DNA from 2 places in the Salinispirillum marinum genome. Region 1 is predicted to be linked to the other one. Evidence: predicted binding sites of a transcription regulator. Region 1 holds the regulator's gene; the other holds the start of a gene.
What was found. Region 1 encodes FliA, which starts transcription of late flagellar genes. Its sites were predicted from a motif close to CTAAAGTTNNNNNNNNNNCNGCCGATA; they were not measured.
Positions count from the first base shown of each region.

Region 1 (15,613 bases):
ATAAATGTCAGGATTCGCATAAACACGGAAACGGGGACTACCCAACACATCGTGCACCTGATGCCGCAACGCGGCCGATTTAGACGCCACAACGGTCGCCGTCAATTGACCTTGTGCAATCTCTTTCGCCAAGTTTGGCCCACTGATCACCGCAATCGGATGTTTCGGGGCCATTTCACGCATGATTTCGCTCATCAAATGAAATGAATGCGGTTCAATGCCTTTGGTTAAACTGACCAGGCCCGCGCTCGGCGACATATACTTCAACGCGTCTTCCAACACAACCCGGAAGGCCTTACTGGGCACCGCAACGAAGACCACATCACAGTCGTGCACCGCTGTTGCCAGATCATTGGTCGGCAATAAATTTTCGTGCAATTCATACTTCGGCAGATACCGTGAATTCATACCCGTTTCGAGAATGTCTTCTAGCTGTTTTTCGCTGCGCATCCACAACCGAGCATCGCATCCATTTTGTGCTGCTATATTCGCAATGACGGTGCCAAAACTGCCACCCCCTAAAACGGCAATTTTCGCCGCTGGATTGGTCATACTGTTTCCTTAAAGATTAAACGTGTTGGCTTCAGCACTGGCCTTGCTCCAAGGCACACACCAAATCACGAAAGGTATGTTCGTTCGTCTCATTCAATGACATCAGGACACGATGCGCGTCCAGTACCTGGGTGCGAATCTCTTCTTCATCGCTAGCAACGGCTTCTATCGCCTCTACAGGGGCAGCTACTAAGTCACTTTTATCCACCATTTGATACACCGTATCGGCAAAACCCATGCTCAGCAATACGCGCTGAATATCCGGTGAGCGCCACACCAAAAGCGGCACGTAATGTTGGAGTTTTTGCACCTGTATGCTCAATTTGGCCAATAACCCCAAGGTTGTACTGTCCAGCCCATCGGCGTCGGTCAAATCGACGACCACATGCTGATAATGTTCGGCAGCCAGCATTTTCTGCATGCACTGCTCTAACGTCGTTGATAGGGTCAGACGCACATCCCCCACCAGTTTTAGGACATAAACGTCTTGCTTGTCTGCTACCAGTATCTGGCCTTGTTTCATGATTTCTCTTTCCAGTGCGCGACCGTCATGACCGTCATGTCGTCTGGCGCTTCTTCAATGTCATGCAAATTCAGTGCACGGCTCATCTCCGGCACATTAAAACGGCAATTCCGCACCAGCGACAACCACGCCTCTTCACGCTCGCTCAAGCTCTGTGCCGGATTAATTTCCAACAAACCATCGGAACACATCGCCACCGCAAGTTGTTCGCTGTACGTCAGGCTATGCTCCTCATAACGTGCTTCGGCAAACAAACCCAGTGGTGAGCTTGGCAGCTCCAAGGTGCGAAATTGGTCGTCCACGGCAACAATCGGATACGGAAAATGCGCCGCATTGGCGTAGCGATAGGTTTGATTGAGCGAATCAAGGATGCCAATAAATAAGGTGGCGTGCTTACCAATGTTGCTGCGCAACAATTCTTGATTTAACAAGGCGAGCACTTCAGCGGGGTGTTCAACATGTTGCGAAATTTTGTAGCGCCATTCATACCGTAAACGATTCACTTCATTGCGAATCAGGATAGTCACCATGGCAGAGGACACGCCATGTCCGGCAACATCAACAATGTAGTGTAAGAGCACACCGGGTTGCAGTTCAAAGTAGTCGACAAAATCGCCACTTAAGAACATTGACGGCTGCAACACGTAATCAACCTGAATGCCGTGCGCCTTGAACGGACGCGCTGGCAACATGGTTTGCTGAACATGGCGCCCGGCGCGCAGATCCGCTTCCAGTGTTTCTATGGTGTCTTGCAATTTTTGGTTGGTATCTTCGAGCGTATCACGGTAACGGTTATTTTCACGGAGCAAACGGACACGTTCCAAAGCACGATCAATCGCATGCTCTACGACAGCCAAGTCCGTCACGGGTTTAACAATATAATCGGCAGCCCCGAAGCGCAATGCGGACACCACATCTGACATGACACCCGCACCGGACACCACAATAAAAGGCACATCGGGACGCTGTTCGACCACTTCTTGCAATACGGCCAAACCGTCTTTGCGGGGCATGCGAAGATCGCAGAGAACCAAATCCGGCAGCTCTCGGTAAAATATGTCCAGCCCTTCTACACCGTCACAGGCTTGCAGTACGTCGTAACCGGAATCTTCCAAATAGCCTGCTAGTGATTCACGGACCGAAGCGTCATCATCGATAACCAAGAGTGTCGCTTTGGCAACTGCCATGAAGTGCCCTACAAATGTGTTTTTGGGGAGCCTACTCTTTCACTCTGCGGGCTGCAAGTCTGCTCGTTGAATTTCACCGATTGAACCACAAAACCCGCAGAAGCATAGTGCCGATCCATATTTGTCTTTGACAGACTGCGCAATAGTTTTTATAAACGGGCTTGTAGAACGATGTTTTTTTGACTGACCGGAAGGTGGGGTAAATGATCGATAGAGACTATTTGGAAAAACGTTCTTTCATGCGCATGAACATGGAAGCGCCTGCGGTCATTCATTTGGCAGATGGTACCCAAAAATCGTGTCTTTGCATTGATCTGAGTGCCGTAGGTATGCTGATTGAAGTCGATGAATCATTTCCTATGCTTACGCAATTTTCCGTACACCTACCAGCGCTGACCGGGCAGTTCGCACCACTGGACGCCGATGTGATTGTGCAGCGCGTAGAGGAAGTTGGGCCAAAACGCTTTCAGCTGGGCTTGGAGATTGAACGCATTAAATAATGTGCCCGTATATGTTGGTCATCTCATGCTGGGTTTGTTTAACAACAAAATAAGCTCAGCCTCTGAACGCGTCAAACCGGTTTGCTTGATAACCTGATCGATACCTGCCCCATGGCGCAGTAGGTCTTGCGCCGTATCGAACTGCGCTAAACTGTCTTCCTCATCATCCGCCGGTGCGGTGGGCTTGCTAACGTCTTTGGGTTTTGGTGGTACTGGATTGGGCACGGAGACTGTTGGGGGCGCAACGGTTTGCTGTCGCAATTGCGCTTGGGCATGCTGGGTTTGCCGAGCCACGGCCAGTAATTTTTTGCCCAGCCCGATATTACCGGCCTGAATCATCGATAACTCACGCCGCATCGCCGACACATCTTCCGCCAATTGCTTGTTGCGTCGTCCTGCTGAAACCCACAACACCAACAGGACAACGACGAATAAACTGGCAAAAGCCACAAACCATAGCAACAAAGAAGAATCTGCGAGATTCATCTTCAAACGACCTTTAAACGCTGTTGAGCAATCCGTGCACACATGGTCATGGGTTTAAATTTCGCCCAATTCCTGCCATTCATCAACACTGAACAGACGATCCAATTCGACCAAGATGAGTAACTCATCATTCTTATGGCAAACCCCTTGGATGAACTTCGAGGTTTCATCATTACCGACGTTCGGTGCAGTTTCAATTTCAGACTGCCGCAGGTAAACCACCTCAGCCACTGAATCAACCAGAATACCCACCACCTGCATATCGGTTTCAATGATCACAATGCGGGAATTATCGGTGACTTCTGAAGGCGACATGCCAAAACGTTCACGCGTATCAATCACCGTAACCACATTGCCGCGCAGGTTGATTATCCCCAAGACATAAGACGGGGCACCCGGCACAGGTGCGATTTCGGTATAACGTAAAACCTCCTGCACTTGCATCACATTGATGCCATAGGTTTCATTTTCCAATCGGAAAGTGACCCACTGTAGGATTGGATCGTCTGACGCTTTTGCCGCTTGTGTACTCATAATTTGCCCGCCTTAATTCAGTCAGCTGTCCTACTCAACAAAACAAAAGAAGCTGCTCTTCCGTAATGTTGCATATGATGTTGTCAATATAGCCTAATTTACCCTTGTTCGGCATACTTCCCAATAACAAATTCTTCGCAATCGCCCTTCCATCCATTTTTACTTCGATTTGGACGCCTTGGCCCGCTGCGCCAATAAGGTTGTTTCAAACGCATCCAAGTCGATCAAGGCACACATATGATCGACCACTGTACCGGCCAACCAAGGTCGCCGGGTACGTTCCGAGCGCCATTTCACATCATCCGGCGTTAGGGTAATCGAACCCACCACTTCGTGGCAGCCCATCGCCCAATCACAATCATGGATGCCAATGGCATAGGTCAACGACTCGATGGCCTCCGAACGATAGCGCTCTGGCATCACCAGCCGGGCAGTATCCACCACCCGAATATTCCGCCCGTCGTGCACTCGCAGTAAGCCTAGAAACCAGTCTGGTTGGCCAAAAAGCGGTGTTAATTCGCTGTCCATTTTATAGATAGTACCGAGCAAAATCATCGGAACCGCCAGTGCCAAACCATCGACTTTGAAGAGCAAACAATCGAACCGGCTTTGCGCCCAACCGGGCCGTCCGTTTTCTTCCCAAGCTAATATGGGTTGTTGAGCGCCTAAATGAATTTCATCATTGAAGGTCGGTGCGCCTTCTTCTGGCAGCACAACGGGTGGTGTGGTCTCTACTGGCGCAGGTGCTTTGGGCGCCGACTTGGGCTCCACGGGTGCCAACGCTACAGGCGGCTCGGGCAACGAGGGCTCTACTTCCGGCTCGGGCTCGGGGTCAGGCACAACCGTCGCCGTGTCTGGTGCAGGCGGCGGTTCGGACACCGGCTCTTGTTGCGCAGGCTCGTCCGGCACTGCAACTGCGGGCTCCAGCTCATCTTCCCAAGACGTTGCTTCTTCCAGCATGATGGCCAGATAATGATTGAGTGCCAATTTAGCGGGCGCTATCTCAGTGACCACTTTCTTGCTTGAATCAGAACTACTCACCCCGAACTCCCAGGAACAGGTTAAAATGTCTCTTACCGTTTACGAGGCTGAAGCTTCTGCTTGCCCAACCGGTTAGGGTGTCATGGTAACGCATTATGGCAGATCGTGCTGCAGTGTCTTCAACAGGCTGGTATAAGCTTCACAACCCCGCGAAGTGGGATCCAATTGTGTGATGGACATACCCTCGCGGGAGGCATCCCGCAGGCGCGTATCAATTGGAATGGCTGACTTCCACAAGCGATCATCATAGGTTTGTCGCAAGGTGCGAAGGCTGCGCTGACCGGCTTGCGTGCGTCGGTCATACATGGTGGGTACGATCAAATAGGTCAACTGTTTCTTGCGCGAAGCCGTCACCATCTGCAGGGTATGAATCATGCGTTCCAAACCCTTTAATGCCATGAATTCTGTTTGCACCGGCAGAATAAGAACCTGTGCAGCGGCGATGGCGTTAATCAACAATACACCCAACAAGGGCGGGGTATCGATTAATACATAGTCGAAGTCGTCCCACAGCTGCGCCAACGCGCGCGATAAAACCAGCCCCATGCCTCCTTGCTGCGATATATTGCGCTCCAAGGTTGCCAGGGCCGTATTGGCAGGCAATAACGCCACATTGGGCATAACATCATCAACGATGAGTTGTGCCGTCAGGTTATCAGGCACTCGCCCTTTGTACATAAACAAGTCGTACACACTTTGCTCAATAGCATCAGGGTTCATGCGGAAATAACTGGTCAAGCTACCCTGAGGGTCCATGTCAACCATCAACACACGCTTACCCTGCTCACCCAGCAAGGCACTGAGGTTAACTACAGAGGTCGTTTTACCGACGCCCCCTTTTTGATTCGCTATGGCCCAAACGTGCACGCCTATTACTCCGGGTAGATAGTAGGTAGTGTATCTGCCAACGCAGATTCAACTTTAGGAATATCCGATACCACCGTAAGAATCAACTCCATGCGTCGATTGATTGCCCGTTGGTCTGCCGTGTCATTAGGCACTTGTGGCAACGCACCAGCGTAACCGACAGCTGACAAACGTTGCGGTGCAATATCCACGCGCGCTAAAACACTGACAACACTGGCAGCACGGCGACTGGATAACTGCCATGCGGCTTCAGATGAAAGCGCTCGATCATCCACATGACCTGCCACGGCAACCAAAACGGGCAGCGTTTTTAACGTTTCAGCAACCCGCTCGACAGCGCCCACTTGGTCGGCTCGCAAAACATAATCGCCCGGCGCAAATAAAGAATCGGCAGACAACGCCAACATGGCACCAGAGTCTGTTCGATACCAATCATAGTTCAATTGCTCGGGTAATACCTCATGCAGGCGATTTAATTCTCGTTCAATGATCACCCACTGTTCCCCATCTGCAATAGGTACCCATGGCTGTATCGTCTGCCCACCCGCATCTTCAGGTGTTTGAGTAATTCGAGGCGAACGTTCAACGCCTGACACGGGCGCAGCTGGGGTCAACACATCCAAGGCGTCAGTATCAGGCTGCACCATAAAAAAACGCCCACCCAGCAACCACCACAACACTAAACTCAAGGAGAAAAAAGTGTAGACAATGGGCCTGTGCCAACGATGAATTGAAGACGTTTCACTGTGTCGGCGAGGGAATGTGCGTCCGGGCCTGGTCATTTTGAGCGGTACGCTAGGCGATCTGATAAACGTCGCGGTGGTTCATTTCGGCTTATGCTCAATAAGGCATCCAATAGCGTCTCACGGCATCGGTACTGGCACCGTGCTAACCAACGAGTGCGCGATGCCAAAGGCAGGAAGACGATGGCCGACAGCATCAGACCATAGACTAAGGTGACACCGGCATTAAAGAATCCGATTTGCGACAACAGTGGGTTCGTTGGCTGAGCTGCCGACTGCAAAACCACAATCACGGCTGCAATAGCACTCATCAAGGGTGCGTAAATGGCCAATTGCTCGAGAAACTCCGCGACCTGAAGCTCTCGCTCCTCTTCAGCAACCATGGCAACGTTGACGAAGTGTTCAATATCGTCGGGTTCCGCACCATCGATCAAACATTGCAACCCTTGCGCCGCGAGCGTGTCGGTCACTCCTTGTGCCACTGGCTCCAAGGCCAACCGCCCTTCCTTCCGGGCAGTTTGCGCCCACACCACCAGATCATTTTCTTGGTAAGGCGGAACATATGGAAGGTGCAAAGTGGTCAATCGTTTACCGACCAGGCGCAGCCGACGGCGGTCCGACTGCGCTAAGGCTAATCCGAAGGTAGCACCCAACACAATGATAAGCGCCGGTACATTGAACAAGGCGGTGGTGGTGCCGCCACTTAGAATAACGCCGAGGAGAAACAGGGTGCAGGCAATAACCAGCCCGGTGATCAACATGGCGGACCCGCCTACAAAACGCCGACGATGGTTTTAGCGATATCGTCCAATGGGATATCCGCATCGGACAACCCTGCATTGCGCACAGAGGCTGGCATGCCATCAATCACACAACTGGCGCTGTCTTGCGTCCATACGTGAGCGCCCGCTTGTTTCAGTAGGCGGGCACCGTCACGCCCATCCGCCCCCATACCTGTCAATACCACCGCCAACACTCGATCACTGTAGTACTTAATCGCGCTGCTGAAGGTGAGGTCGACCGATGGCTTGTAATTCAAACGTTCGTCGCCCGCCACAATGCGCACGGAATTCCGCGACGACAACATCATTTGTTTACCACCGGGCGCTAACAACGCCAAGCCGGGCTCTAAAACACTTCCATCTTTTGCTTCAGCAACACGGATCTGGCATTGCCTGTCCAAGCGTTCGGCAAATGGCCCGGTAAAGGCTTCCGGCATATGTTGAATCAACAAAATCGGTACACGAATATTACCAGGGAGTTGCGTCAGTACGCGCTGCAGAGCAACAGGGCCACCGGTACTGGTACCGATCATGATGAGCTCGGGCTTACGTGGTAATGTAATTCGAGAGGTTTTGCGTTCAACGGGTGCCGACGACGTTGTCGGACGACTGATGTGTGCCGTGCTTGGCGTGGAATGGGCTTTGCGTTGCCGGGCCACGGCAATAATTTTATCGACCAACTGCTTCTTGAGTTGTTCGTTTTGCGTAATGCTTTCACGAAACTTCGGCAGATAGTCCAGAGCACCCGCATCAAGCGCATCAAGGGTAACACGCGCTCCCGCCGTAGTTAACGAAGACAGCATCAAAATGGCTGTCGGCTGCTTGGCCATGATTTCCCGCACCGCCGAGATGCCATCCATAACGGGCATCTCATAATCCATGGTTATCACGTCGGGCTTGAGCTGAAGCGCTTTATCAACCGCTTCCCGCCCATGGCTCGCAGTACCAACCACAGTTATTTCCGCATTTCCGCGCAAAATAGTAATAATCTGCTGGCGGAAGAACGACGAATCGTCCACCACCAGAACGCTAATGGGCATTATGGTTCCTCGTTATATACACCCAACATCAAGCATAATGATTCAGCATGCTGGGTACATCCAAGATAAGAGCAATACGACCATCGCCCGTAATAGTGGCGCCTGCCATCCCCGCCGTACCATGCAAGGTACGACCCAGAGGCTTAATCACCACTTCTTCCTGCCCAACCAACTGATCCACTACAAAGCCAACTTGCTGGGTGCCAACCGACACAACCACCACATGACCATCTTCTTTGCCATGTTTAACAGACCCTTTAATCAACCAACGCTTCAAGTAAAACAGCGGCAACGGACGACCACGCACCACCACCACTTCCTTACCGTCAACAACATTAGTTTTGGTCAAATCCAGATGAAAAATTTCATCGACGCTGACCAACGGCAGGGCAAACGCTTGCTCACCCAGCATCACCATCAAGGTCGGCATAATGGCCAGAGTCAAAGGCACCTTAATACGAATACTGGTGCCTTTGCCCATGTGCGATTCGATATCAATGCTACCGTTGAGCTGCGCTATTTTGGTTTTCACCACATCCATGCCAACACCACGGCCGGACACATCGGAAATCTCTTTCTTGGTTGAAAAACCCGGGGCGAAGATAAGATTGAACGCCTCTTTATCCGATAACCGGTCGGCCACATCCTGATCCATAACCCCACGTTCGACGGCAATAGCACGCAGTTTGTTGGGGTCCATACCACCGCCATCATCATGAATGGACAACAGAATATGGTCCCCTTCCTGTTCTGCGGATAGGGTTATTTTACCCACTTTAGGTTTTCCTGCCGCCACTCGAACGTCCGGTGCTTCGATGCCATGATCCACCGAGTTCCGAACCAAGTGCACCAAAGGATCAGCCAAGGCTTCCACCAGATTCTTGTCGAGATCGGTCTCTTCGCCAATGAGCTCTAGATTGATTTCTTTCTTCAGGCTACGCGCCAAATCGCGTACCACGCGAGGGAACCGACCAAACACTTTCTTGATCGGTTGCATGCGCGTCTTCATCACTGAATTTTGCAGATCGGTGGTGACCACGTCTAAATTGGCCACGGCTTTTTGCATGTCTTCGTCGCCTTGGGCTTCACCCAAACGAACCAGCCGGTTACGCACCAAGACCAACTCACCCACCATATTCATGATGTCATCAAGCCGTTTGGTATCGACTCGGACGGTCGCTTCTTGCGCCAATGCAGCACCTTTCGGGTCTGGCATCGCCGGTGCAGGAATGCTGGCGGGTGGCAATTTAGCAGGCTCAGATGCTTTAGCCGCAGGGGCTGGCTTAACTGGCTCTGCCGAACTCGCTGCCGCTGGCTTAACCGCTGCGGTTGATGCAGCGGGCGCCTTCGGAGCCACAGCGACGGAATCGTCTTTCGGCGGTTCTTCTGCCGCTTTTTTTACCGCATCTTGATCAAAACTTTGTGCGACATCCCCGTCAAACTTGCCTTTACCGTGCAGTTCATCCAGTAATTTTTCGAATTCTTCATCGGTGATTTCGTCACCACTGGCGGTGACCGCAGCGACACCTGGCTTTTTCGATGATTTCGGTTTTTCCGCGCTAACGGTTTCACCCGCTACCGTGAACTTTCCGGCCCCGTGTAATTCATCCAACAATTTTTCGAATTCATCATCGGTGATTTCATCAGCATCATCTGCTCCAGCGGCCGGAGCGCTAGTTTCGGTAGGTTTTGCTGTAGGCGGTGGCGATGCTGAGGCTGCCGAAGACGCAGCACCTTGCTGCAAGGCATCGAGTAAATGTTCAAATTCATCGTCGGTGATGTCACTGCCCGCCACGATATTCGCGTCACCAGACGGTTCTGTTGACACTGGAGACTCGTCGTCCGCCGGTACTTCAGGCTCTTCCTCTGGCTCTGACGCTGCAACCAAGGGTTCTTCGGCATCGTCCGGATGGGTCATCTTTTCCAGTGCCGCAAGGAGTTCAGGCGATGCAGGCTCAGGCATGGCACCACTGCGTACCTGATCAAACATGACGTTCACGGTGTCGAGTGCCTGCAATACGATGTCCATTAACTCAGACGTTACCGGGCGTTCGCGCTTGCGCAATACATCGAATACGTTTTCGGCGATGTGGCAGCAATCCACCAAAGGCGTTAACTGGAGAAAACCGGCTCCGCCTTTAACGGTATGGAAACCCCGGAATATCGAATTCAGTAAGTCAGGATCTTCAGGACGCTGCTCCAGTTCCACCAATTGCTCGGATAAAGATTCAAGAATCTCACCTGCTTCAACCAGGAAGTCCTGTAGTATCTCTTCGTCGGCATCAAAGCTCATAGTACAGCTCCCTAAAAGCCAAGGCTGGATAGTAAGTCGTCGACATCATCCTGACTTGATACGACATCTTCGGTTTTCTTCACGGAAGGACCATGACCGGCCAATACGTCGTGCACTTTTTCTTCGGGCTCGTCTTTATGTTCAAAGCCCGCCACATTCTCTACTTTGCTGGCCAGCAAGACTAAGTCAACGAGACTTTTCTCCACATCCCGCACCAAGCCGGTCACTCGCTGAATCACCTGTCCGGTGAGATCTTGGAAATCTTGAGCCAACAAAATGTCAGATAAATGCGTGTAGAGCGATTTGGAATCTGTACTTAAACGGTCCAGGAACGTATCCATCCGCCAGTATAATTCTCTAAATTCGTCGGCCGACATTTCACGCCGGGACAAGCGCTGCCACTCGGCTCGCAGCTCGTCGGCCACATTACCGAGATCATTGGCGATGGGCATACACTCATCTACCTTGTCCATGGTTTTGTTGGCGGCGTCTTCGGTCATTTTGACCACATAGTCTAAGCGATCCGTAGCATCGGCCATTTCAGACAGTTGCGTAGGGTTTTCATCGGGGCTCGCGTCGATGTGAAAATTGGTGATGGCATTGTGCAGGCCACGGGTCAATCGACCCACTTCTTTGTAGAGTGTTTGCTCGCGGGCGTCTTGCAACTGCTGGATGATCGCCATGGCGCCCGTTAAATCACCGCGCTCAATAAAGGCTTGCAGCTCGTGTGACTTGAGCTTAATGAGTTCTTCGAACTCTTGTCTCGTTTCGGTTCCTGTCTGACTCATAATTGCTCCGTCAGTCAGTTATTTGCTGGCATCTACGCGCTCAAAAATCTTTTCGATTTTTTCTTTCAGCGCTGCTGCGGTAAAGGGCTTAACCACGTATCCATTCACGCCCGCTTGTGCGGCGGCGACAATCTGATCACGCTTGGCTTCTGCCGTGACCATGAGTACGGGCAATGTTTTTAGTCGCTCGTCAGCACGTACTTTTTGCAACAGTTCAATGCCGGTCATGCCGGGCATGTTCCAGTCTGTAACCAGAAAGTCGAAATCCCCACTTTGCAACATGGGCCATGCTGTACTGCCATCGTCTGCTTCATGAGTATTTGAAAACCCCAAATCCCGCAGGAGATTTTTCACAATGCGGCGCATTGTGGAAAAGTCGTCCACTACCAGAATTTTCATGTTCTTATCCAAGGCTACCTCCAAACACGCAAACCCAGTCAAGGTTCTCGGCGCAAATTAAAATTCTTTTTCGTTATAAGTATAGGTATACGTTAATCTTCCGTCTCACGCCAGTCCCGCAAGCGCGCTCGCAGTCGGTGGGTCGCTTGAGAATGGATCTGACTCACGCGCGATTCACTGACCCCAAGCACCAAACCGATCTCCTTCAGGTTTAATTCTTCGTCATAGTACAAGGATAGTATGAGTTGCTCACGTTCTGGTAGTGTTTTTATGGCTTCAACCATAGAACTGTGCATTGTGGTGCTTTCGTGTGCTTGCGCGGGGCCATGTTCCATTGTGGAATGCCAATCCGGCTCGCCCTCGGCGGCAGACGAATTTTCCATTAACTCTTCAAAACTAAACAAGCGCGCGTTTTGCGTATCTTTTAACAACGCATAGAACTCATCCAGTGAAACGCCCATCTCCGCGGCGACTTCCTGATCTTGCGCGTCGCGAGCTTCACGATTTTCCACGGTCCGAATGGCGTCTGAAACGCGGCGACTGTTACGGTGCACACTGCGCGGCACCCAATCCCCTTTGCGCACTTCATCAAGCATGGAACCACGAATGCGAATACCGGCGTAGGTTTCAAAGGTAGCGCCCTTGCTCCGATCGTAATTTTTTGCCGCCTCAATCAGGCCGATCATGCCTGCTTGAATAAGGTCTTCGGCCAAAACGGTATCCGGGAGACGGGCCATCAGATGGTGCGCAATGCGCTTTACCAGCGTCGCATGCGCAGTAACCAATTCATCCAACTGATGTTTACTTTTCGATTCATACATCTAAGGGTTTACCCATACCTAGCACGTCAGCGAATGCTGCCCGTTATCAGTCTCTCTACAAAGAACTCCAAATGTCCCTTGGGTGACGTTGGTAATGGCCATCGTACCATTTGTTGCGCCAATTGCTCATAGGCAATAGAGGCTTTGGTATTGGGGTACGCGTCCACCACCGACTTCTGTTTTTGTACAGCGCGCCGTACATTGTCGTCAAAAGGTATCTCACCCGCGTACTGAAGTGCAACGTCTACGAAGCGTTCCGTGACACTGGTTAATTTTTGGTACAACCGCAAACCTTCATTTTTGGTACGAACCATATTGGCTAAAATACGAAAACGGTTCATGTTGTAGTCATGACTAATGACCTTAATCAAGGCATACGCATCGGTAATGGAAGTGGGTTCATCACACACCACCACCAAAACTTCCTGACAGGCACGAACAAAACTGACCACGGTACGGGAAATCCCCGCAGCAGTATCAACAATCAATACATCCATTTCATCCGCCAAGGACGAAAATGCGTGAATAATACCTGCATGTTCTTGCTCGGCCAGATTGGCCATGTAGGGAGTACCAGAAGAGGCTGGGATCACTTTGATGCCACACGGCCCTTCGACCATGACATCTTTTAAGTCACAGCGACCATCCAATACATCGACCAGATTTCGGGTTGCGCGCAACCCCAGCAAAACGTCTATATTGGCTAGGCCAAGGTCGGCATCCAGCACAACGACCCGCTTCCCCAACTTTGCCATAGCAACAGCGGCATTGATGGATACATTGCTCTTGCCGACACCGCCTTTACCTCCGGTGACTGCAATAACCTGTACGGGTTCCTGTTTTGCCATGTTGCGTCAATTCCTAACGGTTGGCAGTAAGTCTACCTTGCCAAGACCATATTATAATAGTGTTCGATTATCCCGCGAGAGCTATTTTAGCCCCCGAGAATTCTCGCTTTAACTGGTTGTAACTCACCTCCACCAAGCGCTTGACTTGTCCAAAGTGAAGGTCTTGCGGCACCAATGTGCCGTCACTCCAATACAGAATGGGCACTTTCTTGCGCAGGCTGAGGCTTAATACGGGGCCAATTTCAGCGCTTTCATCCGCTTTGGTCAGGATGATGCCGCGAACTTTCAAAACATTAAAACGATTGAACGCATTTTGCAGACTGTTCACCGACAAATTAGAAGGCAAGACAAGTATGGGTTTAATGTGCCGCTCAAGCGCGCTGTCACCGAGTTGAGCCTGATACGCCGTCAGCCCGCGTTCGGAACCGTTGGTATCGATCAGGATCAACTTTTTGTTGGCTAGCCGGTTAAGTGCGGCTTCCAAGTTGTCGGCCTGATCTTGCAGAATGATCTCGCAACCCAGAATGCGCGCCAGTATTTTGACGGGCTCATGCGCGCCGATGCGATACTGATCCAGTGAGATAATACCCAATGCGTCCGCACCATGCTGCATGGCGAAGCGTGTAGCAATCTTTGACAAAGTGGTCGTCTTTCCGGCGCCCGTTGGACCCACCAAGGCCGCGATACCGCCGCGTTTGACCAAACACTCCGCATTGTTTTCGGCCAGACTGGCGATTTTTTCTAACGCCAAGGTCCAGCTATCATCGGCTAGCTGGTCACCGTATTTTTCGACCAAGGGTGTCACACAACGGCTATCAAAGCCACACAGACCAAGGCGCTGGGCCAATGGCCCACCGGTAACACCCATGTTCTGACGCTCATGCACTTCCAGCCATTCGCGCAGTGCTGATAGCTCTTCGCGCATCGCCGACAATTCTTTTTGTTCGGGCGATACGCCGGGCCGAGGTGGTATAGGCTTGGGCTTTTCGACCGGTTTCTGCGCTTTTGGCACTGGAGCCGGAGCTACATCTTCAACGAATTTCGGCTCTGGCTTCACCGGACGCGCGGCTGACGGTGATTTCACAATCTTCTCGGGAACGTCAAAATCCGACGATTGTTCCGCCATTTGCTCACGCAGCTTCTGCCGTTTTTCTTCCAGGGGATCTTTATGCTTGTTCAAGAGCTGCATCAAGGCATCACGCGTCAAACCACCGCCACCTTCTTGCTCTGAAAGCCGAATGATACTGTCCTGCATCGTTTCCGGTGCTTTACGTGGGGCTGTAGGCGATTTTTGCGCGCCGCGTGGCGTCAGCAGGTCGCGCAGGGAATCCCGGGTTAGGGCTGTGGTTGGCGCCAACGGGTCGGCTTTAGCTTCAGGCAGTGAGGGCGCACGACGAGCCGGTGCCGGGGTGGGTTCGACGACCGGAGCGCCCGCCTCTTCTTGCTCATCTTTGATCGCCGCGAGAATCTCAATACCTTCGGCAACCTTGCGGTTCGACAGAATCATCGCCTCATCACCCAGCTCAGCGGCCACCATTTTCAGGCCCTCTGACATGTTCCGCGCAATGAACTTACGTACTTTCATTCAATCGCTCCTAAGACTGCCCAACCGATGCAACGACAGTAATTCTCTTGTTCTCGGGTATCTCGTCGTAAGCCAACACATGCAGGTTGTCTACGGCAAAACGGAAGAATCGAGCCAACATCATACGCAATGGCCCTGGGACCAACAGAACGGCCGGTTTGCCTTCTGCTTCTAGTCTGCGTACTAATTCCGTCACCGACCCTTGTAATTTTTCAGCCAGCGCCGGTTCAATCATGATGGCATCACCGCCGCCATTTTGTTGACCTTGCTGTAAGATCCTCTGCAACAACTGTTCCAAATCTCGATCCAGCGTCATCACGGGTATTTCACTGTCATTACCGACTATGTTTTGCACAATCAACCGTGCCAAGGACGTCCGCGCTGCGCCGGTCAATTGGCTACTGTCTTGCGTACCCGCGTTGGTCAAAGCCTCAGCAATGGTACGCATATCGCGAATGGGCACCTGCTCCAGCAACAAATTCTGCAAGACCTTCAACAAGGCACTGATGCTGAGGGTATTTGGCACCAGCTCTTCGGCCAGTTTCGGTGAGTTTTTCGCCAACTGGTCCAGCAATTTCTGGACTTCTTCGTGGCCCAACATTTCATGCGCATGCTTGAACAGAA
Region 1 is NZ_JBHSAL010000002.1:785,656-801,268, forward strand. It holds gene ACFOSD_RS10820 (NAD(P)H-dependent glycerol-3-phosphate dehydrogenase) at 1-552, opposite strand, end outside; gene ACFOSD_RS10825 (STAS domain-containing protein) at 584-1,075, opposite strand; gene ACFOSD_RS10830 (response regulator) at 1,072-2,262, opposite strand; gene ACFOSD_RS10835 (PilZ domain-containing protein) at 2,466-2,762, shown strand; gene ACFOSD_RS10840 (DUF2802 domain-containing protein) at 2,781-3,248, opposite strand; gene ACFOSD_RS10845 (chemotaxis protein CheW) at 3,303-3,782, opposite strand; gene ACFOSD_RS10850 (chemotaxis protein CheW) at 3,942-4,823, opposite strand; gene ACFOSD_RS10855 (ParA family protein) at 4,917-5,690, opposite strand; gene ACFOSD_RS10860 (OmpA/MotB family protein) at 5,696-6,337, opposite strand; gene ACFOSD_RS10865 (motility protein A) at 6,469-7,194, opposite strand; gene ACFOSD_RS10870 (protein-glutamate methylesterase/protein-glutamine glutaminase) at 7,206-8,255, opposite strand; gene ACFOSD_RS10875 (chemotaxis protein CheA) at 8,284-10,548, opposite strand; gene ACFOSD_RS10880 (protein phosphatase CheZ) at 10,560-11,336, opposite strand; gene cheY (chemotaxis response regulator CheY) at 11,355-11,735, opposite strand; gene ACFOSD_RS10890 (RNA polymerase sigma factor FliA) at 11,828-12,556, opposite strand; gene ACFOSD_RS10895 (MinD/ParA family protein) at 12,583-13,404, opposite strand; gene flhF (flagellar biosynthesis protein FlhF) at 13,472-14,989, opposite strand; gene flhA (flagellar biosynthesis protein FlhA) at 15,000-15,613, opposite strand, start outside.

Region 2 (15,613 bases), 260 kb from region 1:
CCCAGCCAAGGTAATAAGTACATCCGATCTAAGGTGCCACTGGGTAAATTCAACAGTGGTTGAAGGATGTCATACACCCAAGGGTCCGTAAACGGCGCATTTAGGCGTTCTGCAACAATCAGCAATAGCCCGAGGAACAACGCTGCTCTGGGGTGTTTGAGCAGTGGCAAGCTGACCGTTAAGGCCACCACAAAGAAATGCAGAATGCCAAAGTAGACCCAACTGTCAGGATAAGCGAACAGGCTGAATGCGGTAACGAGAAGGGCGCCTAAGGCGACTTGACCTTGGCGTTTAGCCCAATGCGGCCAGTGTATATGTTGTCCATTGGCCCATACCAAGCTGGCGCCAGCGGTCAGACAAAACAATCCGACAATCACGGCTCGGAGACTGAACCAAAGCGGGTCCTTCATGCTCATGTCGACAAATCGAAACACCGATAGATCGTACCAGCCATGAAAGAACATCATAAGCACAATGGCAAAACCACGCAGCACATCGGGCCGTTCAAAACGAGCCGTGTGTTGAGAGGTTGCTGTGCTTGATGTGCTCATGCGTTTTCTCTACCGTTTGCTTTGTCCTATCCGGTCAGTTGCACTGGTTCAGTCGTCCAGAAGATCCCACAAGTCGTCGCCGCTTAATTGATCAAACCGGGGTTTCTCTTTCGCGGGCTGCGCCGTGTCGGTTTGCTCAAAGTTTGGCTTGACGGGCTTGATTGGTGTCGGCTTGGCTTTTTTGGACGCAGTGTCCATAGCCTTTTGACTCACCGCACCGTCTTTGGTCGAAGGTGACGTTTCCTGCTTCGCCTTGCTTTTTGGCTGGGCGTGCGGCTTGACAGTTACCGATGGCTCGACAGGCACGTGTTCGGCTGCCGGTTTTTCGCGTTCGGCCTGTTTGGCCGCTCGACTGAACGGGGCCGGCGCGGCGGCTAGGGCTTCGGCCTCATCAGATGCCGATTTGCGCTCGGCTTGTGGAAGATTTTGTTGTTCTTCCAAATGCTTTTTAAAAGCCGATTTCAGCTTGTCAGGGTGCTTTGCCAATTTGTTTTTTGACGGAATGCGCCCTTCTTGGCCGCGTTCAATGAAGTTCTTTTTTGAGCCGGTCTTGATGTCAAGTTTGTCTTTTAGACGGCGAGATTTTTTCGTTCTGGACATGGGTTCCACAGTTAGTCGTATACTGGGCAGCAGTATATATTGAATCAGTCGTTAACCATAGGAGATACGATGGAATACCGTCAACTTGGTCGCACCGACATTAATGTGTCGAAAATTTGTTTGGGTACCATGACATGGGGGCAACAGAACACCGAAGCCGAAGCCCACGAGCAAATGGATTACGCCCTTGCGCAAGGTATCAACTTCTTCGATGTAGCCGAAATGTACCCTGTGCCACCCAAAGCCGAAACCCAAGGCTTGACCGAACAATACATGGGTACCTGGTTTGCGCGCCAAGGGCAGCGCGATAAAGTGGTTCTAGCCACTAAGGTGACCGGTCGTTCGCAAGACGGGTTTCGTTATTTGCGCGGCGGCCCACGGTTGAATTTGGCGCACATTTCTCAGGCGGTGGAAGACAGTCTACGTCGTCTGCAAACGGACTATATCGACCTCTATCAGATTCATTGGCCTGAACGCTTAACAAATTATTTCGGCCAGTTGGGTTACCAGCACCAAGCCGATGATGATGCCATAGCCATCGAAGAAACCCTGTCCGCACTGGACACTATCGTGCGCAGTGGCAAGGTACGGCAGATTGGTTTATCGAATGAAACACCTTGGGGTATGCACGAATTTCTGCGTCTGAGCGATGCCGGAATAGGCCCGCGCGTGCAAAGCATTCAAAACCCCTACAATTTGCTGAATCGTAGTTTTGAAGTGGGCCTGGCTGAAATGGCCATTCGTGAAGACGTTGGCTTACTGGCCTATTCGCCGCTGGCTTTTGGCGTGTTGAGTGGTAAGTACATGCACGGAAAGCAGCCCGAAAACGCGCGCATCACGCTGTTTAAACGGTTCCAGCGGTACAACTCCGAGCTGGCACATGCCGTTGCTGCGAAATACGTTGAAGTGGCGCAGAAACACGGCTTGGATCCGGCGCAAATGGCGTTGGCTTACGTCAATGATCGGCCTTTTGTCACTGCAAACATCATCGGCGCGACCACGATGGAACAACTGAAATCTAACATAGCGTCGGCCGAGATCTGCTTGTCGGACGCCGTAAAGGCCGATATTGAAGCCATACAGCGTGTCCATTCGAATCCTTGTCCTTAACGAACGACAGCGCCAGAGCTGGCTACCATTGATCCCTCAAGTTGCGTAGCGCAGCGAATGTTGATTCCGAAGAGTCTGTTTTAAAGCCTTGTTTATCAAGGCTTTTTATTATTTCCTCACGTTCCGTATTAAGGAAAAGGTTGTACTGCAGTTCATCACCGATGGTCGTGATGGGGCGGGTATCAGGCGTGGCTTTTTCACATTGACTGATCCAGTGCCGGGTGATTTCTGTAGAACCCACCACAGATTCCGTAAACTTTAAGTTGGTTAAAAAGTAGTCGTGACCGTTGTAGACCTGAGTCTCAGCAGGCAATTTTTTTAGTCGTTGAATGCTGCGATACAGGGTTGGGGTATCGCCGCTGCGCGTGTTGCCGACGCCGGCATTGAACAGGGTATCACCAGCGATAAGTGCTGGAACATTGGGCAGGAAAAAGCAAATATGGTCGGGTATATGACCCGGTGTTAACAACACCTCAATGCGCTCGCCTGCGAACTCGAAACTCGTTGCCTGGTCAACGGGCTGCGTGATGTTGAGCTGGCTGGCCAGATCGACATGGCCTATGATGCGGCCTGAAAAGTTGGCCGGTACGCCGCGAATATGATCGCCATGACCATGGGTGAGCCAAATTTCTTGCAGGTGCACGCCCAGTTGCTGAGCCTCGTGCTCTGCTGCCGCCCAATCGAATGGATCAATCACGGCCGCAGTTTTGTGCTCCGCTGACCACACCAAATGATTGTAGTTTTGAAAACTTTCGGGCAGAAAATACCGTTGTACCTTGAGCGCCATACGGACAACCTCCGAGAGAAATTTAGCATCAAACGTTACCATGACGGGGTACATTGCCCAACTAATTATCGGTCTATTGAGGAGACGCAATGTTAGCTGTTATTTCGCCTGCGAAGACTTTGGATTTTGATTCGCCAACGCCAGCACACAAAACCACGACCCTACGTTTTAGTGATGAGGCAGCGACGCTGGTCGACATCATGCGTACCTATACGCAACAAGATCTACAAGAGTTGATGGCCATTTCGGAAAAAATCGCGGCTGAAAATGTCACTCGGTTCAGTCAATGGACATGGCCTATGCCCAAAAAGCGGTCCAGGGCTGCTGTTTTTGCGTTCAAGGGCGATGTTTATTCGGGTTTGGATGCGTATCAACTCACCGCAGAACAACTGGCTTACGTGAATCGGCATGTCAGAATTCTTTCTGGACTTTACGGGTTATTGCGACCAACCGATAAAATTTTGCCTTACCGATTGGAAATGGGGAAGAAAGTACGCACCGCCGAAGGAAATGATCTATATTCTTTCTGGCGTAACAAAATTGCCACTGTGTTGCGCAATGATCTAAAGGCAACAAAAGAGCACACCTTGGTGAATTTGGCATCCACGGAATACTTTCGCAGTGTGGCGCCGTTTGTCAAAGATTGCACCGTGATCACGCCGGTTTTTAAAGACTGGAAGAATGGGCAATATAAGGTCATCAGTTTCTTCGCCAAAAAAGCGCGTGGTGCTATGGTACGATACATGGCTGAACAGCAGTTGACGCGCCCAGACAGTTTAAAGGCGTTCTCGGTGGATGGTTATGCCTTCAACGAAGCAGAATCCAGCGCCACTGAATGGGTGTTTTTGCGGCGACAGTAGTGTGGTTTAACGAATGATAAGGAGTGACCCGATGTTGAAATCGATTATTTTATTGATGAGTGTGATGGTGTTTGCGGTGGGTTGTGCCGTGTCACCGCAGCAAGTGGTGGTTGAACCCAAATCAGAAGCCACTTTCGCTGGTTCAGTTGCTGGTACGCTGATCAGTGTTACCGTGCGTGATAATCGCGGTACCAGTGTATTGGGTAACCTGGGTGGAACCTATTCTGAAACCAGTACCTTGTCATCCAGCAATAATGTAGCGCAGGAATTAGGCGCGTTGCTCAATGCGAAATTGACCGAAGCGGGGTACGTGATTACGCCCAACAACGCCCAGTTCTCGCTGTCTGTGTCATTGAACGAATTAGCCTATGAGTACGTAACAGAGGGTCTGGTTCGCCAAGTTGAGACCGTAGCGGAAATCGCTTACCGGGTTGAAACTGCGGATGGTAACAGCTTCCGTGAAGGGCGGTTTAGAACGCCGCAAACTCAACCTCGCGCTACCCGTCCGACCAGTGAGGAAAATAAGGTGTTTCTTGAGGAGGTTTTGACGGCGAGTATTGATCGGATGTTGACCCACCGGCCGTTAGCAGAATTTATGCAATAAGTGTTTAAAACCACATACTCTCATTCTGGCGTTGTTAAAAAAGGTCTCAAGTTGCTTATTTACCACCAGTAAACGCGCTCCTTTCGATCTTTTTTGCCTAGCCAGAATGTCGCTATGTGGTTTCAACGTCTGGAATATTCTCATTCTGGCGGTGTTAAAAAAAGGGCGATAAAAATCGCCCTTTTTTAACTCGACTTACCGCAGGGAATTTTTCTCGAAGTAGTCGGCCATAAAGTCGATAAAGGCACGGCTTTTCGCTGATAGATAGCGATTCTCCGGATACACCACATGAATGGTGCGTTTGGGGAAAACGATCTCTGGCAGCACATGCACCATTTTTCCACTGTCGAGTGCTTCCTGTACCATGTAAGTCGGCAGTGCGGCCACACCCATATCGTGGTGACAGGCTTCGCACATGGTGTCTACGTCATTGACCGTAAAACGACGTTCTTTATCTTGCAGATTGGCTTCCTTCAAGAATCGTTTAATCCACCGGGGCTCGGCATAATCAATGCCAGAAACCATCAGCATATGATGATTGTTCAGGTCTTCGAGATTTTTCGGCAAGCCATGCTTTTGCGCATATTTCTGGGTGGCAACCATGATCACATTTTGTCGCGCCACCGGGCGTGCAACCAAGCGGCTGTCCTGTAAAGACCCGAGGTGAATCGAAAGATCAATGCCTTCGCGCACTAAATCCAAACTCTTATCAGCTAAAATCAAATCAAAGTTTACGTCCGGATATTCGTGCAGGAACTCACTGAAGATCTTCATCAGCATCGCCCGTCCAAAGGTCGGTGTCGCTGTAATTTTGAGCGTTCCTTTGGGGCTGGTGTCCAAGTCCTTTACCATGTGCTCGGCTTCTTCCAAGTCCTCAAGTATCCGATTACACCGGTTAAAGAACAGTTGCCCGGCCTCGGTTGGGCTTACACTCCTTGTCGTACGGTTTAACAAACGAACTCCTAGCCGATCTTCCAGTAAACTGATCTGTTTACTCACTGCGCTGGGTGTGAGCCCTAAAGCATGAGCCGCGTTCGTAAAGTTATTGGCCTTAACGACCGTTGTGAAAATCACCAGAGAATCAAGTCGAGCCATGGTCTAAATTCTTCTTTCGTGTGAAATGGGGCTGACTCGGCATATGGACTTCATCTGTGCTATCGATGTAGGTATTATGACGAGTTGCCAGTGATTGATGAATTTTGTGGCGGAATGATACCAGTTATTCGTCATTTTTCTACATACACTTATGAATTATTTTCTGCTTAGCGCTGATTTGTCGAACTCGATATCGAACTAAGTAAGAAATTTCACTGGAGTTACAAAACATTACTTAAGTTTCTTTAAGCCATGCCGCTAAATCTGACACAGCGGAATGGAGTAATCGACATGCAAATATCAACCCCCATGACGGGAATGGTGCCTATTGGTGCGTCCCAAGTCGGTCAGGCGAGCAATAAACCCGCCGTGGCTGACACCCCGAATAAAGCACAATCAGGCCGTGATACGGTCAATTTAAACAGCAGCGTTTCCACAAAATACAACTCGCCCGAAGCCGTAGTGCAGAATTTTGACGCGGATACCGTGATCAAAAATGTCGCCTCATTTATACAGCGGTCTATGGCGATGGCGAAAGCTAACGGGGCAACGGAAGGGGAATTGACCCGCATTCGTGAACAGTCGTTGGCAGGTATGGAACAGGGCATTAAAGACGCGGCCGGCATTATCGATGGCCTCGGCCTGATGTCGGATGAATTGACCGATGTGCTCGCCAACACCAAAGCAGCCATACGTGAAATGGTGGAAACCGGCCAATCAGCGGACGCCCTGAGAAGTAGCCAAGCGGGCTCGGTGCAGGCTGCCGGTCAACAAGTGAACAATGACTTCTCCTTCAACTTGAAAACGAAAGAAGGGGATGTCATCACCATCAGTGCAGCGCAAATGCAGTCCTCCAGTATGGCGGTGGCAAAGGGTAATAACGGTGATGCACAAGCATTGGCGGCTGTTTGGGAATCCAACAACAGTCAATCTTTCAGCTTTTCCGTGCAGGGTGATTTAAGCTCTGAAGAGTTGAAGGCCATTGAGAATTTATTAAAAGACATCGGCCGCATTGCTGATAAATTCTTCAGTGGAAAATACGAGCAAGCCTTTGAAAAGGCGAAGTCTCTGAATCTGGACAACAATACACTGGCGTCTATGACGATGAACATGACACAAACCAAAGCGGTAGCCCAATACAGTGCTATGAGTTCTGGTAGTGATTGGATGTCGCCGATTCGCGAATATGGGCAAGCACTGGCGGAAGCGCAGCGTAAGGACCCTGAGTTTCTCGTTAAGCCAGCCTGGTTAGATGCCCTAAGCGCCCATCCGAAGAAAAATTCCGCCATGTTGGATTTTGCTAAGGCCATCATGCCGATGATGCGTACCTAGTCGATGGCTTGGTAGTTATTCCGCTGTAGTTTGTCTAGAATGAAGGGACTCATTCTATCGGGTACTCGCTGTGCGCGCTTTGATTCTCTATGAAACCTCTCATTGTCATCTCTGCGAATTGGCGCAAGGCATTTTATTGCCGTTTGTGGAACAATCTCGCTGCTCGGTCGAACTGATAGATATCGCCGAAGACAGTAAACTGTTAGAGCAATATGGTACTCGCATCCCTGTGCTGCTGGATGAATCCACGCAAACCTCATTGGATTGGCCATTTTCAGCTGATGATATTGCGCATTGGTTAACGAATACATCTACTATGCATCAGAATAAACCTGAATAATTAATGATCAATAAGGAGATATGGATGAAGCAGACATCCTTGGTAGGCGGCCTGATCGCGTCGTTATTGTTCGTCGGCTGTGCTGCGCCAAGTGCCAAGTACACCAACGAAGCTGTTGCCTATGCGTTGGCAACAGAAGCAGAGTTACGCGCTTTAGTGGCGGCGTGCGATGGCGTCAGTGGCCCGGCCAGTGCAGCGGCGCGAGAGGCGGATCAGGAGTGGTGGCGACGCAATGCTACCATGATGCAAGCCGCTGATTATGGGTTTATCACGGAATTGAACGGCTTTGTCGATGATCGTCGTACCGAGAGCTTGGCATTATTTACCATGAATGCCGGATTTGCCCTAGATGAACAGATGCGCGAGCGCGTGGCTGGAAAGTTGGACACCCGAAATCCAGAACGCATCTGTTTGCAAGAATTGGCTAATTTTCGTGCTGGTGATCGGGATCTAAACCAGGATGATCGTCATTATGCCGAGTTGGTGGCCTTGAGCACCGAGGCGAGGGTAGATCAAAATGCACTGCGCAGCAGCCGGACACCCACCGCCGCGAATCGTGAGTTTGGCCGGTCTTTCTATCAAGCGGAGCAGGCGTTGTCCGCGGTGGGTTGTCAACAGGCGGATATCAGTATGTTAAAAAATTCGTGGCCTTTGGAAGTCTATGAAGCACAATGTCGAGATATGACCTACCATTTGGTAAGGTGTGAATGGAATCGTTGTAACGTTTATTAGTACGCGGTCGTGAAGATCGTCTAAAATCATTTGATGTATGGTTTGGAGTGATGGCGAATATGTCCAACTTAATGAGTTCCGTCGATAGTCGCACGAACTTGGTCGGTCAAAACCGCTTGGAGATTCTGCTCTTTAATTTGCGCGGTTCCCAGCTGTTCGCCATCAACGTCTTCAAGGTGCGCGAAGTCCTGACGTTGCCAAGAATTACCTTAATTCCGAGTCAACATCCGGTGATCTATGGTGTTATTCATTTGCGCGGTATGACGGTGCCGGTGTTCGACTTGAGTCGCGCCATTGGTATGCGGCCCATCGAAGTGAACGATAAGTCCACCATCATAGTTACGGAATACAACAGCAGTGTGCAGGCGTTCGTTGTCGGAGCGGTCGACCGTATCGTCAACCTGAATTGGGAAGACATCATGCCGCCACCGGTTGGTTCAGGACGCTCGCATTATTTAACGGCTATTACCCGTTTTGAAAACCGAATCATCGAGATCATTGATGTCGAAAAAGTCCTTTCTACTGTGCAGCCCCCCGTGACCGAGATACCAGCCGGTACTCTCGAGGATGATGTCGTCGAACGCGCCAAGGGCATGGAGATTTTGATGGTGGATGACTCGCACACGGCGATTTCACAAGCCACTGCCACCTTTGAAAGCATTGGGATCAAAGTGTATCAAGCGACAGATGGGGCAAAAGCACTGGCCATGTTGAAGGGCTGGGCGGACAGTGGCGAGGATGTGCCTAAGAAATTGTTGATGTTGGTAACCGACGCGGAAATGCCTGTAATGGATGGCTACATGCTGACCACGGAAGTGCGGAAAGACCCAAGACTCGCCGGTCTATTCGTTGTTCTGCATACCTCGCTCAGTGGAAGTTTTAATGAGGCCATGGTTAAAAAAGTGGGTTGTGATGCGTTTTTGTCCAAATTCCATTCCGGGTCGTTAGCCAATATGGTGCAAGACCGTATTAAAGCAGTTGCGGCCACTGAGGTCGAATAGTCGGAATAGACAATACAACAGCAAGGAGATTTGGCCGTGTCGGTGATGGTTTCAGGCTTGTGGGTATATCCGGTAAAAGGTATGTCCGGAAATCCCGTCGCCAGTCTGCGTTTTGACGAATTTGGGCCGATAGACGACCGTCGCTGGATGCTGATGGACGAACAGGGTCGTTTTATCTGCCAACGACGTTTTCCTCTGATCGGTCTATTTAAAGCCAGTGTCTTAGGGCAACGATTAACCATTACGGCACCCGATGGTGAGACAAAAAACGTTTCACCTGTTGACTGCGTGACCGCGGTACGGGCTCAAGTTTGGTCCGATGACGTAGCGGTGCGTTTGGCACCCGATGCTATGAACCAGTGGCTGAGCCAGTATTTTTCGCAGCCTGTCTACTTGGTGTGTTATCGCACCGACCTACCTCGATCCACCCATCCAGACTACGCTCAGGCCAAGGTAGGATTTGCCGATGGCTTTCCTTTGCTGGTGTGTCTGGAAGAGTCGTTGGCAGCCTTGAATCAACAGCGGGACGGTAGTAATGCCTTGTCTATGTTACGTTTTCGACCGAATATTGTGTTGAGCGGTGCACCCGCGTGGCAGGAACAATATTGGCTTAAATTAACGAGTGATACGCATCAACTTACGATTGTGAAACCCTGTACGCGTTGTGCCGTGGTGACGATTGAGCCCGGAACCACCGAACGGGACCCGTCAGTCTTACGAGATTTAATGCGCAATTTGGTTTGGCAAAAACAACCGGTGTTTGGCCAGAACGCGGTGTTAGCAAAAACAGAAGGGGCTCTCGTGTTGGGCGATAGCTTTGACGTGTTCGAGGGTGAAGAGCCGTTTGCCGCCGTGATTGATCGAACAACATCACAGCCCGCCTAAAAATCGCTGAGCACTGGGCTCAGCGATTCGCTTGTATTTCCTTCTTATCCCTCGCTAGGGATGGCATTGTCAGGCAATGTTTCGGCCGCTTCTTTAGGCTCCAAGGGCGCCGGCTTTGGACGCTTGGGGCGCGAACGCCACGCCTTCACGTTGGCCAATGTATTGTCAATACCGACCAATAACGCTGGCGTCAGAATCAACGTCAGTATGGTTGCGAAGGCTAGACCGCCAGCAATGGCCGTCGATAGCTGGGTCCACCACTGTGCTGAAGGAGCGCCGACGGTATAGGATTGGGACAGGATATCCAGGTTCAACTGCAACACCAACGGCATTAAACCTAAGATGGTTGTAATGGTGGTTAAAAGAATAGGGCGCAGACGCTGGGCGGCGGTCTTGATGGCAGCCATATACGGCGTATCCCCTTCATTCTTCAACGCATTGTAGGTGTCGATCAGTACGATATTGTTGTTAACGACGATACCAGCCAACGCAATGATGCCAACGCCACACATCACAATACCGAAAGGGTCTCCCGTCAACATCAGGCCGAGTAGCACGCCGAAGGATGAGAAGACAATCGCACTCAGAATGATGAAAGCTTGATAAAGGCTATTAAATTGCGTGACTAAGATCACCAACATCATAAAGATTGCGACACCAAAGGCCGTACTCAGAAAGATCATTGATTCCTCCTGATTTTCCTGATCTCCCCGGAATACCGGGCGCACGGTGTCTGGAATCTCGCCCGAAGCCAACATGGCGCGAAACTCGTCATTCAACGCCGTAATGACGTCTGCCACGGCATAGTCCGCTGATACATTGGCCTCAATGCGGTGTGCGAGTTGTCCGCCTGTGCGCAGTAGATCACCTTGAATACCTTGGGCATTTCGTTCAATGAAATTGGAAATAGGTACCTGTTCACCCCGAGCGGAAATCGTCAGGCGCTCGATCTGGTCAAGATCACGACCATCAAACGGATAACGAATGCGGATGTCCAGTTCCTCTTCAGCATCCGTCGGCCGATAGCTGCCAATGGTTAAACCCGTGGTGATCATTTTCAAGGCAGAGCCAACGGAAGCCAAGTCGGCACCAAATCGACTGGCCGCCTCACGGTCAACATCGATACGCCATTCCAAACCATCTAAGGGCAGATTGTTCGATACATCGGTAAAACGCGGATCATTGTTCATCTTTTCGGTCACCATGGCGACCGTGCGCTGCAGATCACCGTGATCATTGGAGAGAAAATCCAATTGAATATCGATGCCTGCCGTTGGACCCATGGCCAACGCCTTTTTCTCCACGATGATACCCGGAATCTCGGCGGCTTGGGCGACAATACTGTCCATCACCTGTTCCGCCGTGCCGCGGAATTCCCAGCTAACAAACTCCAACTGGAACACACCTATAGTGTCCGCAGAGTAGTTGTTCATGGAACCGCCAGACGTCAACGAGTTAATGGATTTCACCTCAGAACGGCCTATGATCAGGTTTTCAACCTGTTTGACCAAAGCGTCTTTTTCATCCAGAGAGAGGTTGCCGCGGGCACGCACCGCGATATTGCCGAAGTCGGAGTCAATATTGGGGAAGAATTCTATGCCGTTACCATACTTGGCGTAACTGGCGCCCAGCGCGGCGATCACAAAGAACACGCCCGCTAAAACCAGAATGGGTACGTGCAGTAGCTTGGACAACAACCAAACATAAGCACCACCCAGACCACTCATTTGGCTGACATTACCCTCTGCAGCGGCAGCTAGATTGCGCCGTTGTCTGGCGGACACGAAAGCGGCCTTGCCAAAAACCGTACCTAGGGCCGGTAAAACGATCAAGGCGACCACCAAGGATGCACCCAGTGTCACGATCACTGTGATCGGCAAGTAGCTCATGAAATCACCGACGATGCCCGGCCAGAACAGCAGCGGCATAAATACCGCTAAGGTCGTTGCTGTCGATGAAATAACCGGCCACGCCATGCGCGATGCTGCCTCTCGGTAAGCCTTTATTTTTGGTGCACCTTCACTCATTCGGCGATCGGCGTATTCCGTCACTACGATGGCACCATCCACCAGTATGCCCACACAGAGAATCAGCGCGAACAGCACAATGATGTTCAGCGTTATACCCATCATGTAGAGGATTAAAATACTGGCCAGGAAAGACGTGGGTATGGATACGCCGACCAACAGCGAAGCCCTAGGTCCCAGCGTCCAAAGCATCACCACAACCACCAAAATAGTGGCGAGAATGACACTGTTGAATAAATCGCGCAGAGTTTGTTCAATTTCCCGCGATTGATCACCGGTATAAATTACCTGCAAACCTTCCGGCCAAAATGGTCGGGTGGCTTCCACGGCGTCTTTAACGTCTTGTATGGTGTTGATCAGGTTTTCGCCGACGCGTTTAGTCACCTCTAAGGTTACCGCTGGTTGTCCGTTGACGCGTGAAATTTGCTGAAAATCGGCATAAGTACGTTGGCCGATGGCGACATCACGAAACCGCACCACGCTGTTTTCAACCGATTTTATCGGCAGGTTAAGAATGTCTTCTTCCGTTTCAATGAGGCCCGGTACCTTGACTGAAAAGCGGCCTGCGCCGGTGTCCAAGTTGCCCGCAGCCACCAACTGATTATTCCGCTGCACGGAGTTGATCAATTCTTCATTGGACAGGTTATAACTGGCCAACATCGTAGGGTCGACGATGATTTCCGCGATCTCTTCTCGCTTACCACGAACGGGCGCTTCAAGAACACCGGGCAGGGCTTCTATCTGGTCTTGCATCCGATCGGCAATGCTGTACAAAACCCGATCGTCTAAGTCACCGAACAAATTGACGTTTATGACCGGGAAAAGGGCCAAATTGATTTCATTGACCGAGGGCTCGTCGGCACTGCTGGGCAGATCGTTTTTGGCAATATCGACTTGACGACGCACATCATCGAGTGCCTGATCTATATCAACATCCGATTCGAACTCCAACGTGACGGAGGCATGGCCTTCGGTGGCGACCGACGAATATTCTTTCAATCCCTCCAGGCTTTTGATCTGCTGTTCAATAGGGTTTACCAACAGACGATCTGCATCTTGTGGCGAGATACCTTCAAGCCCTGTAGAAATATAGATAAAGGGTACGGTAATGTCCGGCTGCGCTTCCTGCGGGATGGCGCGAAATGCACCTATACCCGCCAGCACCACCAAAATGAACAACAGCATCACGGTGCGAACACGGTTTAACGCTGCATGTATTATGGCAATCATCGTTATTGCTCCGTCTGAATCGCATCGACGCGGTCACCGGCAGACACAAAGCCTTGTCCAACCGTAATGATATCGGCCGGTTCGTTTAGTCCGCCTACCCAGACCCCATCGGTCGAAGATTTTACAATTTCCACGCGAGCCTGCGTCACCGTTTGATCCGCAGCAAGCACCTTCAGACTGAGATTTCCGGCTTGATCCAGTGACAAAAGAGCCGGACTGATAAAGTGAGCGCGGCGTTCAGCCAACGGGAAAAGTACCTTGGCCGTTAAGCCGGCACTCGGGGTCAGGACTTGCGAAGCAATTGCAATCTCAACCGTAAAAGTACGGGTTGCCTGGCGAGCTTGACTGCTGATGAATCGAATTTCTCCATTAAGGCGTTCGCCCGTCACCAATTCAATGTCGGCCCGCTGGCCAACGATCAAGTTGCCCAAGTCATTTTCGGACACCTGCGCACTGACGATTAACGGTGAAAAATCATTCAACAGTGCAATGCTGCTGCCTACTTGAATGTAACTGCCTAATTCAATCGCTAGACTTTCCAACACGCCACTAAAAGGCGCCTTAATTTCAGTGTGCTCTAGCTGCAACTCTAAACTGCGTCGGTTGGCGATGGCATCGGCATAGGCCGTTTCTGCGGCCGCTAGATTGGTGGCATTCTGTAAACCACGATTCACCAGAGTGCGAACCCCATCCAGTTCGATGCGGCGCTGTTGTTCCAATGCTTGTGCGCTGATCAGGCGTTCCGGTAATTCGCCGGCGTCAAGACGGGCAATCACTGTGCCGGCGCTGACTGTGTCACCGCGACGATAATTTAATTCAAGTACCTCGCCCGATGCCTGGGCGCGAATCTCCACCGATCGGTTGGCTTGTGTTTGCGCACTGACTTCGAGGATACGCTGTACGGTTTCAGCTTCCACGCGCTGAATTTGTACTTTGGGTAACGACGTGGAAACCGTGGTTTCGCGGGTTGGCTGTGCCGTCTCGGCGTCATCAGGTCCTGAATACATCCAAACCGTCAGTAGCACCATAATGACAATTGCCGCAGCTTGTCCTAGATATCTTTTCACCGAGTACCTGACCTTCACTTTTCGAGGGGAAATGGGCTATATCTTTCCTAACTATAACGCCGGAATACATACGCCGTTAACTTTAAAGAGCGTACTCTGCCACAAGGCCGCATTGAACCCTAGTGATCTTTGTCATGGATAGGTGTTCGGTGTGCGCTCTAAACACCACGACAACACCTAACACAGTGCGTATCATACGCCTGAATATTTTTGGGTTCTAAGTTTCCGTATATGCCTAGTCTTGTCTTACAAAACCTTTATCATGCCTATGGCGCTGAGCCAGTCATTAATGATTTGAATTGGAATCAAACTGACGCCGAAAAAATTTGCCTTGTGGGGCGCAACGGCGAGGGCAAAAGTACGTTGATGCGTTTGCTCGCAGGCGTAGAGCAAGCGGATCAGGGTACGGTCGGATGGTCGGACGATGTTCGCGTAGGGTATGTCCCACAAGCGTTGCCGTTGGCCGACCAAACCAAGGTCAGAAATTTTATCATGGCTGGTGCTGGGGAAGCCGCGGACTATATTCTGCGGTATGAAGAACATCTCATGGCGGACCCTACGCATCCCGAGGTGGCGCGTTTGCAACACTGGATTGAAGAGCAGGATGCTTGGTCGTTGATGAATCGCATTGAAACGATATTGCAACGTTTCGAGCTGGACGGGCAGGCCACCATGTCCCAACTGTCTGGTGGCTGGCGGCGTAAGGCACTGGTGGCACGGGCATTGATGACCGATCCCAATGTGCTGTTGCTGGATGAGCCCACCAACCACCTGGATATCGACAGTATTCGCTGGCTCGAACAGTGGTTAAAGGATTTTCGTGGTTTGGTGTTGTTCATCAGTCACGACCGTGGATTTATCAATGCGGTGGCCGATGTCATCATGGAGCTGGATCGGAGTAACCTATACCGTTACCCGACACCTTATGCGACATTTCTAGAGAAGCGCGACGAACGGTTGGAAATAGAGGCAGAACAAAATGCGCTGTTTGACAAGCGATTGGCACAAGAAGAAGTATGGATACGACAAGGCATCAAGGCTCGGCGTACGCGCAACGAAGGCCGTGTAAGACGCTTGGAGGCTTTGCGCCAAGAACGGTCGCAACGCCGGAATGTCGGTGGCAAAGCTGACCTGCAGGTACAAGCGGCAGAACGCAGCGGCAAGCTGGTGTTTGAGCTTAAAGACGTCACCTTTCACTACCCGAATCAGCCCATCGTTGACCAGCTCAGTACCGAAGTACAGCGTGGTGAAACCATTGCTTTGGTGGGCGCTAATGGAATCGGCAAAACCACCCTGATTAAATTGTTGTTGGGCCAATTGGACCCAACTTCGGGTGATATAAAGCGTGGCACCAATTTAGCGGTGGCGTATTTCGATCAGGGTCGCCATCAA
Region 2 is NZ_JBHSAL010000002.1:528,870-544,482, reverse strand. It holds gene ACFOSD_RS09685 (heparan-alpha-glucosaminide N-acetyltransferase) at 1-551, opposite strand, end outside; gene ACFOSD_RS09680 (hypothetical protein) at 600-1,151, opposite strand; gene ACFOSD_RS09675 (NADP(H)-dependent aldo-keto reductase) at 1,221-2,261, shown strand; gene ACFOSD_RS09670 (hydroxyacylglutathione hydrolase) at 2,284-3,048, opposite strand; gene yaaA (peroxide stress protein YaaA) at 3,138-3,908, shown strand; gene ACFOSD_RS09660 (YajG family lipoprotein) at 3,940-4,512, shown strand; gene ACFOSD_RS09655 (LysR family transcriptional regulator) at 4,708-5,607, opposite strand; gene ACFOSD_RS09650 (DUF5610 domain-containing protein) at 5,899-6,939, shown strand; gene ACFOSD_RS09645 (glutaredoxin family protein) at 7,010-7,279, shown strand; gene ACFOSD_RS09640 (hypothetical protein) at 7,304-8,011, shown strand; gene ACFOSD_RS09635 (chemotaxis protein) at 8,071-9,012, shown strand; gene ACFOSD_RS09630 (MOSC domain-containing protein) at 9,058-9,897, shown strand; gene ACFOSD_RS09625 (efflux RND transporter permease subunit) at 9,942-13,154, opposite strand; gene ACFOSD_RS09620 (efflux RND transporter periplasmic adaptor subunit) at 13,157-14,221, opposite strand; gene ACFOSD_RS09615 (ATP-binding cassette domain-containing protein) at 14,453-15,613, shown strand, end outside.
Region 2: the regulator FliA is predicted to act here: its motif matches at 5,842-5,868, upstream of ACFOSD_RS09650 (DUF5610 domain-containing protein).